Regions from separate parts of the Rahnella sp. PD4 genome, predicted to be linked through region 3. Evidence: predicted binding sites of a transcription regulator. Region 3 holds the regulator's gene; each other region holds the start of a gene.

Region 1 (5,598 bases), on a different contig from region 3:
CATCGCCCGGATATACTGCAATCCCCACGCTGGCAGAGACCAGCAGTTCATAGCGGGAAACATAAAACGGACGTGCAATCAGATGTACCAGCTTATCGGCCAGTTGTGACGCATCGGTCGGTTCGGTGATTTCAACCAGCAGTACAAATTCATCGCCGCCGAGACGCGCCAGCGTATCCGCCGCCCGGAGCTGTGATTGCAGACGTTCAGTGACGGAAATTAACAGCTGATCGCCGATGTGATGGCCGAAGGCATCGTTAACCGCTTTAAACCCGTCGAGATCCAGAAACAGTACCGCAAATTGCGATTCACCACGCAACGCTTTCTGAAGTGCCTGACTCATGCGGTCTTCCAGCAACAAACGATTAGGTAAACGGGTCAGATTGTCGTGCAGCGCCAGTTGGGTCAGCTCGCGGTTTGCCTGTGCCAGCGAAGACGCCAGAATTGAGGTGCGTGCCTGCATCCGGCCATCGAGAATAGAGATGATCAAGGTGATGGCCAGAATCGCCAGCGTGACCACAATCACCAGTAACGCCAGCCAGTTATTATCCACGCCGCTGAACGCTGCCATACTGTGACTGTCCGTCGGGAATCGGGCTGCCTCCATGCCGATGTAATGCATACCGACAATCGCGGTGCCCATTATCACCGCAGCGCTGATGCGCAGCAGGCGGACATTAGGCGACTGCTGGCGCAAATTGAATGCCATCCACAGCGCCGCGCCGGAAGCGACAATCGCAACAACAACAGAGAGCACCACCCAGCGGTAATCGTAGGTAATGGGCGGCATCATCTGCATGGCGGCCATACCGGTGTAATGCATAGCGGCAATACCGCCGCCCATCAGTAAGGCACCGGCAAATAATCGTCTGGTCGGTAATTCCTGCAGACAGACCAGCCACAGCGCGAAGGCTGAGGAAATGATGGCGATCACCATAGAAAGCAGGGTGATGAAAGGGTCATAACCCATCGGCATCGGGGAATTAAAAGCCAGCATGCCGATAAAATGCATCGACCAGATGCCGATGCCCATTGCAATGGCGCCACCTGTTAACCAAAGTCGGGAAGCCCTTCTTTCCGTGGTGGCGACCCGGCCCGCCATATCTAGCGCGGTATAAGAGGCAAGCATTGCAACAATGAACGAAAACATCACAAGCACATTGTTGTAATTACTGGAAAACATGTGAGGCTCCACAAAGAGAGAGTCGATAGCGACGGGCTGATTTTTATCCGGCGATAATGGCATTAAGAATTATTAAAGGCGAATGAACTTACGATATTTTTTTCGTGTAATTAAGATTAATCCGTAAGTGATTTTAATCAAATAAAAAGTTTTTTGATAAATTAATCCTGAAGAAAGGGAGGGTTTTAAAACGAAACAGATACGCGTTTTGAAAGCGTTGTCTATAGTTAACAAATAATTAAATGAAACAGGACGACAGACATTTATGTTAACAGTGCATCATTTGGATAATTCCCGTTCGCAGCGAATCTTATGGATGCTCGAAGAACTGGACATTCCTTACGAAATCAAACGTTATCAGCGGGATAAAAAATCCATGCTGGCACCGGCATCACTCAAAAAAATTCATCCTCTGGGCAAGTCACCCGTAGTGGAAGATAACGGACTGATCCTCGCGGAATCCGGCGCCATTATTGAATACCTGCAGGAGGTGTATGACGATGCGGGCACGCTGAAACCCACGGCGTTTGCTGAGCGTCAGCAATATCGCTACTGGATGCACTACGCTGAAGGATCGCTGATGCCTTTGCTGGTCATGAAGCTGATTTTCAGCCGTCTGGGTCAACCGCCAATGCCATGGCTGATCCGCCCGATTGCCGGCGCGATCGGGCAGGGCGTGCAGAAAAATTATCTGGATAAACAGATCCATACTCATCTGGATTATCTTGAACAGCACCTGGTAACTCATCCTTATTTTGCCGGTTATCAGTTCAGCGCAGCAGATATTCAGATGAGTTTCCCGATAGAAGCGATCAATGCCCGGTCCGGACTTGGGAAATACCCGCAACTGAATGCCTGGCTATCAAATGTGACTGCACGTCCGGCCTATCAGAAGGCGCTGGAAAACGGCGGACCATTTAATATTTTACGTTAATCCATTACGCGCTTTTATATTATTCAGGCATTGATTGCGCGTGATGGGGTACGCAATCAGCGCCTGATAAAAATAAACCACAATAAATACCCTGCTATTTATTTCGCCTCTTTTTCTTCCTTTTTTGCCACCGGATAAATTTCCACCACAATCGCGTTTTTATTGACCGGACAACGGTAAATTATTGCCATTCACAGTTGATGTGCGCCGGTTAAAGGCGAGATAATCGTTTGCGTACCTCCCCTTCATACTTCACGTTGCAGACGTGTTGGCTACGGTCGGTCACCCGAATCACTTACCTGAGTAAGCTCATCGGGATTCCCTTCCTTGCCGCCTTCCTGCAACATGAATTATTTGGGGCGTTTTTTTAATGAGTCCCCGCCATACGCGCTGCGAGTTAAACGTTTGCTTTGCCGTACTGACGCTGTTTCCGGCGATTCAGGACGACAAATAAGGAAAGGAACGTGCAGAAACGGTTTCATAATGACCACGCCGGCTAATCAGTAAAGACATTCAGAGGATTTTCCATGTCGAGTCAACAACCTCAGGCGGGCAGCGCCGTTGCGCCAAAAAGCCCGCTTGATGCTTTTTTCAAAATGAGTGCGCGTGGCAGTAATGTCCGTCAGGAAGTGATAGCGGGCTTAACGACTTTCCTGGCGATGGTATATTCGGTCATTGTCGTGCCATCCATGCTCGGCAAAGCAGGCTTCTCGCCAAGTGCAGTATTTGTTGCGACCTGTCTGGTTGCCGGTTTTGGTTCCTTGCTGATGGGCCTGTGGGCAAACCTGCCGCTGGCGATTGGTTGCGCCATTTCTCTGACTGCCTTTACCGCTTTTAGTCTGGTTTTGGGCCAGCATATCAGCGTACCGGTGGCACTCGGCGCGGTATTTCTGATGGGCGTCTTGTTCACTATTATCTCGGTGACGGGCATCCGTTCGTGGATTTTGCGCAATCTGCCAACAGGCGTTGCGCATGGCACCGGTATCGGTATTGGTTTATTCCTGTTACTGATCGCCGCCAACGGTGTTGGCCTGGTGGTGAAAAACCCGCTGGACGGCTTACCGGTGGCACTTGGCGCGTTCACCTCTTTCCCGGTAGTGATGACATTACTCGGTCTGGCGGTGATTTTTGGCCTGGAGAAACTGCGTGTTCCGGGTGGCATCTTGCTGGTGATTATCGCGATTTCGATTATCGGCCTGATCTTCGATCCTGCCGTGAAATATCAGGGTTTGTTTGCGATGCCTTCTCTGGCTGGCGCTGACGGCAAATCGGTGATTTTCGATCTGGATATCATGGGCGCGCTGAAAGCTGCGGTATTACCCAGTGTACTGGCCCTGGTGATGACGGCGGTGTTTGATGCCACCGGCACCATTCGCGCGGTCGCCGGTCAGGCCAATCTACTGGATGAAAACGGGCAGATCATCAGCGGCGGCAAAGCCCTGACGGCTGACTCCGTGAGCAGTATTTTCGCTTCCCTGGTTGGCGCTTCTCCGGCTGCGGTTTATATCGAATCGGCAGCCGGCACGGCGGCTGGCGGTAAAACCGGCCTGACAGCCACCGTGGTCGGTGTGCTATTCCTGCTGATGTTGTTCCTGTCTCCGCTGTCTTATCTGGTTCCTGCTTACGCCACCGCACCTGCGCTGATGTACGTTGGTCTGCTGATGCTCAGCAACGTCACCAAACTGGATTTCAGCGATTTTGTTGACGCGATGTCAGGGTTACTTTGCGCGGTCTTTATTGTTCTGACCTGTAACATTGTCACCGGCATTATGCTCGGTTTCAGCGCACTGGTGATTGGCCGTATTTTCTCCGGCGAATGGCGTAAACTTAACGCTGGGACGGTGATTATCGCTGTGGCGCTGGTGGCGTTTTATGCGGGCGGATGGGCGATCTGATCTGTTTGCTCCTCCCTCTTCGCAGGGGGAGGAGCAAATCCTCTCTGATGTAACCGCACGCACTGATTTAAATCACATCTCCTTTTGATCTACTATTCCTTAGTTCGCTCCGGACTCACTCACCTGCGTCTGGCTGAAATTTATAAAAACAAGAGTCTAAGGAAAGCATGGAAATCTTCTTTACCATTCTGATTTTGATTCTGGTGGTGTCGCTCTCCGGCGTCGTCACCAGAATGTTGCCGTTTCAGGTTCCTCTTCCGTTAATGCAGATTGCTGTCGGTGCCTTGCTGGCCTGGCCAAATTTTGGTTTGCATGTGGATTTCGATCCTGAGCTGTTTCTCGTCCTTTTTATCCCGCCGTTACTGTTTGCTGATGGCTGGAAAACCCCGACCCGCGAATTCCTCCACCACGGGCGCGAAATTCTCGGGCTGGCACTGGTGCTGGTGTTACTCACCGTCGTTGGTATTGGCTATCTGATTTATATGATGGTGCCGAATATCCCGCTGGTGGCCGCGTTCGCGCTGGCAGCCGTGCTTTCACCAACCGATGCCGTGGCGTTGGGCGGGATTGTCGGTAAGGGGCGTATTCCGAAGTCGATCATGGGCGTGCTGGAAGGTGAGGCGCTGATGAATGACGCATCCGGCTTGGTCTCCCTGAAATTTGCTATTGCTGTGGCGATGGGCACGATGATTTTTACCGTCGGCGGTGCAACGGTCGAATTTCTTAAAGTGGCGATCGGCGGCCTGATGGCCGGTGTGGCGGTGACGTGGTTATACAGTAAATCGCTGCGCATCATGAGCCGCTGGAGCGGTGATGATCCGGCGACACAAATTGTCTTCCTGCTGCTGCTGCCGTTCGCCTCGTATCTGATTGCCGAACATATCGGTGTGTCGGGCATTCTGGCCGCAGTGGCGGCGGGGATGACCATCAGCCAGTCCGGCATTATACGTAACGCGCCACTGGCGATGCGCCTGCGCGCGAACAGCGTGTGGGCGATGCTTGAGTTTGTGTTCAACGGCATGGTGTTTATCATGCTGGGCCTGCAATTACCGGGGATCCTTGAGAACTCTATCGATCAGGCCACACACGACCCGTCTATTGTGACATGGCATCTGTTTGCCGACGTCGGGATTATCTATTTTGCGCTGCTGATCCTGCGTTTCGTCTGGCTGTGGGTAATGAAGAGTTTCAGCAACCGTTTTCTGAAAAAGAAACCGCTGCTGTTTGGCAACTACAGCACGCGTGAGCTATGGGTGGCCTCTTTTGCGGGTGTGCGAGGGGCCATTACGCTGGCCGGTGTGTTGTCGATTCCGTTATTCCTGGCTGATGGTTCGGCGTTCCCGTCGCGTTATCAACTGGTCTTTCTGGCGACCGGCGTCATTCTTTTTTCACTGATCGCGGGCGTGATTGCCTTGCCGTTCCTGCTCAGAGGTGTGGTGGTGGCTGACGGCACGACCTACCGTGAAGAAGAACGCATGGCGAAATCGATCGCTGCAGAAGTGGCGATCGAAAGCCTGCATAAAATGGAAGAACGTCTGGCGGCAGATACCGAAGAAAATATCGATGAACAGACGCTGAAGGAGATC
Region 2 (5,598 bases), on a different contig from region 3:
GATCAGCCAGTTTGCGGCCGGATCAGATCAGTGACGATGTCCCGGCTTTGCGGGAGATCCTGACCCGCACCGGTATGATGGTCGCATCGCCTGAAGAGAACAGGGTGCCTAAACCGACAGATGAAACCATCGCTCCGGACACGCCGGGAAGCGCGGCAAATGACGATCTGTCTGTTGATGAAACCGCCGATAAGGCCCAGCAATCGACGCCAGCCGTCAGCCCTTCTGCAACATCAGTACAAGATGTTCTGCCAACGGTTCAGTCGACAGAAGCGCCAGCAACTCACCCGCCGGTTGCTGTTGCTCACAATCAGTACACGCCGGATTTAGTGGAGGCCGTTAAACGTTTTCAAAAATGGCAGGGACTGGAAGCTGACGGTATTATTGGCGGACGTACCCGTCAGTGGCTGAATGCCTCTCCGCAATTGCGTGCGACCTTACTGGCGCTGAATATTCAGCGCCTGCGCATTCTCCCTGGCAATGTGAACACCGGCATCATGGTGAATATTCCAAACTATCAGCTCACCTATTATCTCAATGGTAATGAAGTGTTGTCGTCACGGGTGATTGTCGGGCGTCCAAGTCGTAAAACGCCATTAATGAGCAGTGCGCTGAATAATGTGGTAGTCAATCCGCCATGGAATGTGCCTACTACGTTAATACGTGAAGATATCGTGCCTAAAGCCATGAATAATCCCGGTTACTTCCAGCAACATGGCTATCAGGTGCTGTCCGGCTGGAGTAATGATGCGGAAGTGATTGATCCTGCAATGATTGACTGGGCAATGGTATCGCCTAACCATTTCCCATATCGCATCCGTCAGGCACCAGGCGTGAGCAATTCCCTCGGTCGGTATAAATTTAATATGCCGAGTTCTGATGCTATTTATCTGCATGACACGCCAAATCATAATCTGTTCAGCAAAGATATTCGTGCGCTGAGTTCAGGTTGTGTGAGGGTGAATAAGGCGTCTGAATTGGCCAATATGTTATTGCAGGATGCGGGCTGGAATGACACGCGGATCTCTTCAACATTGCAGGGGGGGAATACCACGTATGTAGCGATACGCCATCACATACCGGTAAAACTGTTTTATCTGACGGCGTGGGTCGCAGATGACGGTAAGCCTCAGTTCAGAACAGATATTTACAATTATGATTCAACGGTGAGATCCGGCGCACAAATCCTGCCTCAGGCAGAAATTTTGCTTCAATAAATGCAGTAAATCTAATCTGATAAGGGTCAGAGTATTTGGCCATCGGACGAGCGTGAGCCACTGGCACGCTCGTTTTGCTTATATGGGTCCCCTTGACTCGCAGAAAATTGGCAGTTAAGGTTCAAAACGGCTCAGATCAGAGCTTTTTTTTGACTCTCTTACCGGATAGTAAACTGTTCATGAATGAAATCGACACACATCGCCGTAAATGGCTGGCATTAGGCAGTGCCGCTATGGGGATTGCATTACTTCCAGGTCGTGCATTCGCCACTCTTTCCACACCTCGTCCGCGTATTTTAGTGGTTAACAATATAAATACCGGCGAAACCCTCAAAACCGAGTTTTTTGATGGAAAGCGTTACAACAAGGATGAGTTGGCCCGGTTGAATCATCTGTTCAGAGACTATCGTGCGGAAAAGGTAAAATCGATCGATCCCGCGTTGTTCGATCATCTCTATCGTTTGCAGGTGATGCTCGGCGGAACCAATAAACCGGTCCAGCTGATTTCGGGTTACCGCTCACTGGCGACAAACAACAGCATGCGTGAGCCAGGAAGCGGGGTAGCGAAGCACAGTTATCACACCCTCGGGCAGGCAATGGATTTCCACATCCAGGGCATCGAACTGAGCAATATCCGCAAAGCCGCATTAAAAATGCGGATGGGTGGTGTAGGATATTATCCACGAAGTAACTTTGTGCACATCGATACCGGCCCTGCGCGGACCTGGTGATGTGTGTTATTAATGGCCTGCCGGAATGTGCAGGCCATTTTGTGGAGCTCTATGAAAATCCATTTAATTACCGTCACGGCGTTCAGCCAAAACTGTTCACTGATTTGGTGTGTTAAAACCAATCAGGCTGCTATTGTCGATCCGGGCGGTGAAGCCGCAAGGATCATCCAGGAAGTTTCTGCCAAAGGTGTATTGGTTACGCAAATTTTGCTGACTCACGGTCATCTTGATCACGTAGGAGCAGCGGCAGAGCTTGCTGCTCACTATCAGGTACCGGTTATCGGTCCTCAGAAAGAAGATCAATTCTTGCTTGATGCGCTGCCCACCCAAAGCCAGATGTTTGGCCTCGACCATTGTGATCCGTTGACGCCAGATACCTGGCTGGAAGAAGGGGATTCAGTGAATGTCGGCGAGGAAATCTTATCCGTACTCCATTGCCCGGGCCATACGCCGGGGCATATTGTCTTCATCAATGATAAAGCGCGAATTGCCGTTTCCGGTGATGTGATATTTAAAGGTGGCGTAGGCCGCAGTGATTTCCCGCGTGGTGACCATCAGGCGCTTATTCATTCCATCAAAACGAAATTATTGCCGCTCGGCGATGACATGGTATTTATTCCCGGCCATGGCCCGATGTCGGATTTTGGTTATGAGCGTAGAACCAATCCGTTCCTGCAGGATGAAATGCCGGTCTGGTGATGACGTTTGCTGTTTATCAGCAAAAACAAAAAGCCCGTCAGTCCACCTGACGGGCTTTTTTAATTGAGCAACACCACTTATCTTTTAGAGTACCGCGACGATGGCTTCACACAGCGGTGCCATGTTTTCGAGTGTAATGCCAGCAACGTTAATACGGCCAGAGTTGACTGCATACACGCCGAACTCATCGCGTAACCGCAATACCTGCTCTTTGGTCAGGCCGCTGAAAGAGAACATCCCGTTCTGATTGATAATAAAGCTGAAATCTTGCTGAGCGCCTTTTTCCTGCAAGGTACTGACGAACAGCTGACGCATACGATGAATACGCAGACGCATATCGCTCAGCTCCTGCTCCCACAGTGTGCGCAAAGCTTCGTTACCCAAAATCGTGGCTACCACCGCAGCACCGTGTGACGGTGGGTTGGAGTAGTTAGCACGGATAACCGATTTCATTTGACTGAAGGCGCGATCGGCGGTTTCTTCATCGGCCGCAACTAATGTACAAGCACCCACGCGTTCATTGTATAACCCGAAGTTTTTCGAATAAGAGCTGGCGACCAGTAATTCCTTGTGTGTTTCCACGAACAGACGCAGACCGGCCGCATCCTCTTCCAGGCCTTTTGCAAAACCCTGATAAGCGAAATCGAACAACGGTAACCAGCCGTTGCTCACAGACAATTCTGTCAGTTGTGCCCATTGTTCCTGAGTAGGATCGATACCGGTTGGGTTGTGGCAGCAACCGTGGAACAGTACCACGTCGCCTGCTTTAGCTTCGCTCAGACTTTTCAGCATGCCATCGAAATCAAGGCTGTGATTGACGGCATCATAGTAGTGGTATTCCATGACTTCCAGACCTGAAGCAGAGAACACGCCTTTATGGTTCGGCCAGCTTGGATTGCTTACCCACACGCGCCTGGCGCTGGTTTGCGTAGCGATGAAATCTGCTGCGATACGCAGAGCGCCAGTGCCGCCCGGAGTCTGTGCGGTACGTGCCCGTTTATCAGCAATAATCGCGCTGTCCTGGCCAAACAGCAGTTCCTGTGTGCAATGTGCAAAATCAGGCAACCCGTCAATACTCAGATAGGTTTTAGTAGATTCATTTTCCAACAGAAATTGTTCGGCTTTCTTCACGCTGGCCAGAACCGGCGTTTTACCTGTTTCGTCTTTATAAACACCAATCCCCAGATTTATTTTATCTGAGCGATCGTCAGCGCGGAAAAGATCGGTAAGACCCAGAATAGGATCAGCAGGTGCTGCAGTGATTTTTTCAAACATGTCGGAAAATTCCATAGCCTGATATGACGAAAGAGGGCTTCAGGGTAACGCCAGCGCCCCCGTTTGCCAACCGTTTGCGGCAAAAAGAAAGCAGAGTTGTGAGAAGGCGTGGGAGATTAAAATAATTTATGGGCGAGGGTGGAAAAACGATATTTTCAAACATACACAAATGCAAAAGGCAGAGCCGAAGCTCTGCCTTGATATCCACTTCGATGAGCCCGCAGGGGCTCATCGTTAAGCGATATTAGAACTGGTATTGCAGACCAACACCCACAACATCATCGGTAGAAACACCAGCGGTACGGGTATAGCTGTTGTCGTCCAACAGGTTGATTTTGTAGTCAACATAGGTAGACATGTTTTTGTTGAAGTAGTAGTAAGTACCAACTTCTACGTATTTAACCAAGTCAGCATCACCGCCTGCAAAGCCAGTACCCAACGCATTAAGATCTTTACCTTTGGACTGCAGGTAAGCAATGGAAGGACGCAGGCCGAAATCAAACTGGTATTGCGCTACAACTTCAAAGTTTTGAGTTTTGTTAGCAACTTGGTTGAAGTCTCCGCCATAGATGGTGGTGTTCTCGGATTCACCGTAGAATGCTGCCAGGTACAGGTTGTTAGCGTCATATTTCGCGCCCAATGCATATGCGGAAGCTTTGTCACCGTTACCATCAAGTTTCTGAGAGTTAGTACGGTTAGATGAGAAGTAAGCACCACTTACGCTAACGCCAGAGTTGCCGATAGCATAAGCTACCGAAGAACCCCAACCGTCACCATTCTGGTCTTTAGTTGCACTTCCTGGAACACCCAAGTCGGTACCATCAGCAGCAAAGTCATGGCCATCACGATCGTTTTGGTTTTTGCCCTGGTACTGTACTGCGAAGCTCAGGCCGTCAACCAGACCGAAGAAGTTGCTGTTACGGTAAGTTGCCATGCCATTACCACGACCAATCATGAAGTTGTCGTTGTTCTGGTACATAGTGTCATCGCCATAGATTGGCAATTGGTCGGTGTAGGACATTACGTCGTAGATTACGCCGTAGTTACGACCGTAGTCGAAAGAACCTGCATCACCGAATTTCAGACCTGCGAAGCCCAGACGCGTTTTGTTACCTTCGTCGCCAGCGCTTTCTGCGTGGTTAGCCTGAACGTTGTATTCCCACTGGCCGTAACCGGTCAGTTGGTCAGTAATTTGAGTTTCGCCTTTGAAGCCGAAACGGACATAGGTCTGGTCGCCATCGTCGCCAGCATTGTCAGAGAAGGTGTGACGGGCGTCAACTTTACCGTACAGATCCAGTTTGTTGCCGTCTTTGTTATAGATCTCAGCTGCATTAGCTGCACCAGCAACTAACAGAGCAGGGATTACCACTGCAAGAATATTGCGCTTCATCATTATTATTACCCTCATTGGTTTTATTTGGACACCTGCCACTGCCTTAAATAATTCTTTACGGAACTATTCGCGAAAGTTTGGTGTCTCCTGTGTCTGAACGCACTATTCCATCCGTGGTGAGCTTAATCCATAGCGAAAATGCTACTAAATTACTAAATATGTTTCAGTTGGAAAAAATGTATTTCAAAATGTGTATTTTACGGAACTTTGTGACAGGGATCTATCTTTGAAAATGACTAAGGCCAGCAAAGCTGGCCTTAGTTTTGTAACTATTCTGTTAATT
Region 3 (5,598 bases):
AGGATAAACGGTGAGCCCGTCAGCCACGCAAAGAAACCCGCTGAACAGGCGGCATAAATCATGACATTCCCGCTGTAAACAGGCGATTTCAATAAAGTCGTAAAGCCGGTTTTATCTGCCTTTGCGTCTTTTGCCGGTTTGTTTTCATGCAGAGTCAGCGTCGTCAGCACTAAAGCGATGGCAACGACGGTCAGCAGGGCAAAAATAGCTTCCCAGTCAAAATGATTGAGCACCCAGGCACCCAGCAACGGTGCAAGAGCCGGAGAAAGCGCCACTAACGGCATAATGCTGGCAAAAGTTTTTTTTGCCACATCGGCAGAAAAACGGTCAACAACGATAGCCTGCCAGGTGACTGCGGCAGCACACACGCCTATGGCCTGTAAGAAACGCAGGGCCAGAAGAGCGCGTACATTCTCAACCCAGATAACACCCAGACAGCCGAACGCAAAAAGTATCAGACCAAGAAGCAATACCGGTTTACGGCCGATTCTGTCCGACAGTGGCCCCCACAGCAACTGACCAACAGCAAATCCACCGAGAAAAATGCTCAGACTTGCGCTGATCATCCCGGGGCTGGTCATCAGACTGGTTTGCATGGCACTGAATGCAGGCAGATACATATCGGTGGCTAAAAAGCCCAGCATGCTCAGACCCGCAAGATAGAGCATAAATCCAAAGGAGGGTTTCATTATTGTCTCGTTAATTTATTTATTGCAGATGATGTGACGCAGATTTCATACCGGGGGCGGAGTTTAACGCTTTGATAACAGGCTTGTGAAACGTTAATATTTGCACTCTGCTATCAAAAAAATTGAAGGCTGGATTATGTGGTCAGAATACGCTCTCGAAGTGGTTGATGCTGTCGCAAGAACCGGCAGTTTTAGTGCAGCTGCGCAGGACTTACACCGTGTGCCTTCTGCCATCAGTTACACCGTCCGCCAGCTTGAACAATGGCTGGCCGTGCCGTTGTTTGAACGTCGACATCGTGACGTAGTGCTGACGCCAGCGGGAAAGGTTTTTGTCGATGAAGCACGGGTTATGACAAAAAAAATGATAGCCACCCGCCGGCAGTGTCAACAGGTGGCGAACGGCTGGCGCGGCGAATTACGTGTGGCGGTCGACCGGATTGTCAAACCCGCACGGACACGGCGTCTGGTGCTCGATTTTTATCGCCATTTTGCGGATACCGAACTCATTATTCACTCGGAAGTGTTTAACGGTGTCTGGGATGCGTTGGTCGACGGGCGTGCAGACGTGGCGATCGGCGCTACGCGCGCGATACCGGTTGGCGGGCGCTTCAGTTTTCGTGATATGGGATTTATGGACTGGCATTGTGTCGTCAGCCCGCAACATCCGCTGGCGCAGCTATCCGGTGCGCTGAACGATGATCAACTGCGACCTTATCCGGCATTGTGCCTGGAAGATACTTCCCGGACATTGCCTAAGCGTGATACCTGGACGCTCGATAACCAGCGGCGTCTGGTCGTGCCGGACTGGACCTGTGCGCTGGAATGCCTGACTGAGGGTTTATGCGTGGGTATGATGCCGGTTCACCGGGTCATGCCGTGGATTGAACAGGGAAAATTACAGGTGCTGGCACTGGAGAATATATTCCCTGACAGCCCGTGCTGCCTGACGTGGGATCAAAGCAATCCTTCACCTTCACTGAGCTGGCTGTTGGAATACATGGGCGATACAGACACCATGAATCAGGAATGGCTGCGCGATTAGAACAAACGCCTGCACAGGCAGGCGTTTGTTATTTGTTAACGACGGTAATCGCGGTACGGGCCGTCGGCGACTGAACGGCGCTCGACCAGTTTCGGATGCACTTCGATGGTCTGGGACTCTTCACGCTTACTGACAATTCTGTCCAGTAACATCGTAAAGGCCATTTCACCCAGACGTTCTTTCGGCTGATGCACGGTTGTCAGCGCCGGGGAGAAGTAACGGGCGTTACGCACATTGTCGTACCCGATCACGGAAATATCCTGAGGAACGCGAAGGCCGAGTTCGTCTGCGGCACAAATTGCACCCATTGCCATCACATCGCCGCCGCAAAATACGGCAGTCGGACGATGCTTCTGCATCAGAATCTTATGCATTGCCTGGTAGCCAGACTCTGGTTCGAAATCACCCTGAACTACCCATTCGTCACGAAGAGGAATATTGGCTTCAGTCAGTGCTTTCACAAAACCCTGGAAGCGGCCGCCGCCGGTATTACGCGCCAGTTGCCCGGGGATCACGCCAATATCACGATGACCGCGTTCAATCAGATAACGACCGGCCATGTAACCACCTTCGAAAGCGTTATCGATAATGCTGTCGGTAAAGTTCTTGCGTGCTTCACCCCAGTCCATGACCACCATGGGAATCGAGCGGTACTCTTCGAGCATATTGAGCAATTCATCAGGGTATTCCGCGCACATCACCAGCAAGCCGTCGACGCGTTTTTGCGCCAGCATTTGCAGGTAGGCCTGTTGTTTCTCCAGGTTATTATGCGAGTTACACAAAATCAGCGTATAGCCTTTGGAGAAGCAGCTGTTTTCCACGGCTTCAATCACTTCGGCAAAATAGGGCGCTTCGCTTGAGGTGGCCAGCAGGCCGATGGTTTTAGTGTTATTGACCTTCAGACTGCGGGCTACAGCACTCGGAGAGTAATGTAACTCTTTGATTGCAAGGAGAACCGCTTCTTTGGTTTCTTCGGCGACGAAACGTGTTTTATTGATGACGTGCGACACGGTTGTAGTGGAAACGCCAGCGCGCTTTGCGACATCTTTAATCGTTGCCATGTAAACAATGACTCCTGAACTCACGTGCTTCAGCACGTTAGCATTATGTTAATCGTTTGCCTGCGAGGATTTAACTGCTGGCTTCTCAAAGGGCAGTGAAATCATTGGGTGGATTCTTCAGAATGAGGCGCGAAATGCTCTCGGGTGAAATCGACCGGCACACAGACGTGTTAACCGACAATTTTCTCTTATAATGCAGGAAAGTGGAAGCAAAATTCTCAGGAACGCATTGTCATTCAACACAAGATTTTAAAGGTTAATTATGAGAAAATGCGTTGGCACACAATGAGTGTGGTATTAAGAAATGCCACAATTTGATCCGAAAGGGGGTTTGATGGACAGCAACCTGAAATTATCGTTGATCACCACGGTATGCGCTTTGCTTATGATTATCGCTTTCAGCTTCACTGCAATAATGAACTGATTCAATAAGTGATCCGCCATAAAAAAGGGCGACGCCTGTCACAGGCGTCGCCCTTTTCAATGTTACGCAGTGACCGTTACCGCCGATGTTCTTCCCTGCAGAAACGCTTCGTTAAATGCTATTCAATGGCTGATTAGCGAACCTTCAGACTTAACGAATTGTTTATTATCGGATCGTTTTAGGGGTCATTACCCGACGTGCGCCTACATAGTGGTCTTGCCAGTAATCATCGCCAAGAGAAGTAATTTTAATGTCTTCGCCCGTTCTTGGAGACTGAATAAACTTGCCGTTGCCAACGTAAACCCCAACATGGTCTGCCGCGCCGCGGTTATTGATTCTGAAGAACACCAGATCACCGCTTTCAAGTTCGCCGCGTTTGACCGGAGCGGCATCGCGCAGGTGATACATTTCATTCGCTGTACGTGGCATTTTTATACGGATCAAATCTTTGTAAGCATAATAAACTAAGCCGCTGCAATCAAAACCGGTATTCGGCGAGGTTCCGCCCCAGCGATACGGTTTTCCTACCTGGTGCATCAGTTTGGTCATGGCCGTTTGCTGAGCATGCTGATAGCGTTTTTTATGTGTTGCACTTAGCGTAATCGGTTTGCTGTCTTCTTCGAATTTCTTACCTTTACGGTGCCGGCCATAGGCTTCTTTTTTACCGGCCTTTTCCGTGCTGTTTTTCGCGAGGGCACGGGTTTTGCTATGTCTCTCTGTTTTGCTCTCGGCCCGCGTGGTCTTGAGTGTCTTTTCTTTTTTACTTTCGGCCCGCGTTTTGGCGCTTCTCTCCGTCGTGGTCTTTCGTTTAACCAGTTCGGTGCTTTTCACTTTCTTCTTCGAATTCTTATCCTGAGTTTTTTGTTCTGTGACGGGCGCGGTTTTCGTTTTTTTACTGTTTTTCGCAGCAACCGTTTTTCGCTTTCGTCGTTCTTCCGGCGCAGCCTGATTAACATGACTTTTACGCTGATCGGCAGAGACACGAGTCTGTGGCGACGCATGTGCCATATTTAAAAACAGCTGGGTAAAGAGCAGCACAAAAAGCGTGAACAGTAAGCGCATAGCTTCGTTACCATGAGTGGTAGGTTAAACATCAGGGATGTCAGAGTATTGCCTAAAAGAACCCGACAAAAAAGCACGAATTGCCTCGATTCTAGATCATATTGTGAGAAAAAGTTAATAGCTTTTTTTATGTCGAAATAACCGCCATTTTTAGTCAAAAAAATGACCGTTTTTCATGATGTTAATATTTGAGTTAATCAGTGGAATTCTGCAAATTTGATCGGATTGATGAACGCCGGAAATGTTATTCCCGATGAATGTTTAAATATGTGAGCCTGAGCGCACCCGCTAAAAATGGTTAAATAAATTGTCAGCACTGAGAAAGACCCCACAAAAAATGGCGTTTTTATCTGATGGCTGCCGTCGTTACAATAGAAGGTATTGTGATTGTACACCGTCTCTTTGTGCTGCGCGTGAAGAGCAATGATCGTGACAGCCTGTACCGGCTTGAGGAAGCAAGAAATGACTACTCCAACTATTGAAAAGATTCAGAAGCAAGTTTCTGAAAACCCGATTCTGCTGTACATGAAAGGTTCGCCAAAACTGCCAAGCTGCGGTTTCTCTGCTCAGGCTGTTCAGGCGCTTTCTGCCTGTGGCGAACGTTTTGCTTACGTGGATATCCTGCAGAACCCGGACATCCGTGCTGAGATGCCAAAGTTTGCTAACTGGCCAACGTTCCCACAATTGTGGGTGGACGGCGAACTGGTTGGCGGCTGCGACATCGTGGTTGAGATGTTCCAGCGCGGCGAGCTGCAGCAGTTGATCAAAGAAACTGCTGAGAAATACAAATCTTCTGAAGAGTAATACTACGGAAGATCACCGGCTTTTCGACCGGAAAATATGAAGAGCGACATGATGTCGCTCTTTTTTGTTTTCAGTCCGCCGGAAAGTCGTCATTACTGATTTTCTTCAGACGCCGTTTCGTCTTCGGCTTGTTCGTCTGAAAGCACCAGAGGCCAGCCGCCAAGGCGTTTCCATCGGTTTACCAGTTCGCAGAACAACTCGGCCGTGCGCTCGGTATCATACAACGCAGAATGTGCCTGGCTGCTGTCAAAATCGATACCCGCACTGATACAGGCTTTTGCCAGCACCGTTTGCCCGAGTACCAGCCCGCTTAGCGCGGCAGTATCAAACGTAGCAAAAGGGTGGAACGGATTACGTTTCAGCCCGGCACGTTCGGCCGCTGCCATGAGGAAACTGTGATCAAAATTCGCGTTGTGCGCCACAATGATCGCACGGTTACAGTTCTGCTCTTTCATTCCTTTGCGGATGACTTTGAAAATCTCATGCAGGGCTTCATATTCACTGACTGCGCCGCGT

What was found. The regulator PurR, encoded in region 3, represses purine synthesis genes. The targets are predictions, from matches to a motif close to CANGCAAACGTTTGCNTG.
Region 1: a site for PurR is predicted at 2,512-2,529, ahead of ACOZIO_RS17940 (NCS2 family permease). Genes of this name have one in related genera too.
Region 2: a site for PurR is predicted at 3,986-4,003, ahead of ACOZIO_RS06040 (amino acid aminotransferase). Genes of this name have one in related genera too.

What each region holds. Positions count from the first base shown of each region.
Region 1 is NZ_JBLZQF010000007.1:165,378-170,975, reverse strand. Features, by position in the region: gene ACOZIO_RS17950 (putative bifunctional diguanylate cyclase/phosphodiesterase) at 1-1,183, opposite strand, end outside; gene ACOZIO_RS17945 (glutathione S-transferase family protein) at 1,449-2,117, shown strand; gene ACOZIO_RS17940 (NCS2 family permease) at 2,645-4,012, shown strand; gene ACOZIO_RS17935 (Na+/H+ antiporter) at 4,180-5,598, shown strand, end outside.
Region 2 is NZ_JBLZQF010000002.1:281,155-286,752, reverse strand. Features, by position in the region: gene ldtD (L,D-transpeptidase) at 1-1,217, shown strand, start outside; gene ACOZIO_RS06050 (YcbK family protein) at 1,397-1,948, shown strand; gene ACOZIO_RS06045 (MBL fold metallo-hydrolase) at 2,000-2,647, shown strand; gene ACOZIO_RS06040 (amino acid aminotransferase) at 2,732-3,922, opposite strand; gene ompC (porin OmpC) at 4,167-5,315, opposite strand.
Region 3 is NZ_JBLZQF010000001.1:861,604-867,201, reverse strand. Features, by position in the region: gene punC (purine nucleoside transporter PunC) at 1-689, opposite strand, end outside; gene punR (DNA-binding transcriptional activator PunR) at 826-1,731, shown strand; gene purR (HTH-type transcriptional repressor PurR) at 1,767-2,792, opposite strand; gene ACOZIO_RS03835 (YnhF family membrane protein) at 3,097-3,216, shown strand; gene ACOZIO_RS03830 (C40 family peptidase) at 3,382-4,278, opposite strand; gene ACOZIO_RS03825 (hypothetical protein) at 4,632-4,760, shown strand; gene ACOZIO_RS03820 (Grx4 family monothiol glutaredoxin) at 4,741-5,082, shown strand; gene rnt (ribonuclease T) at 5,175-5,598, opposite strand, start outside.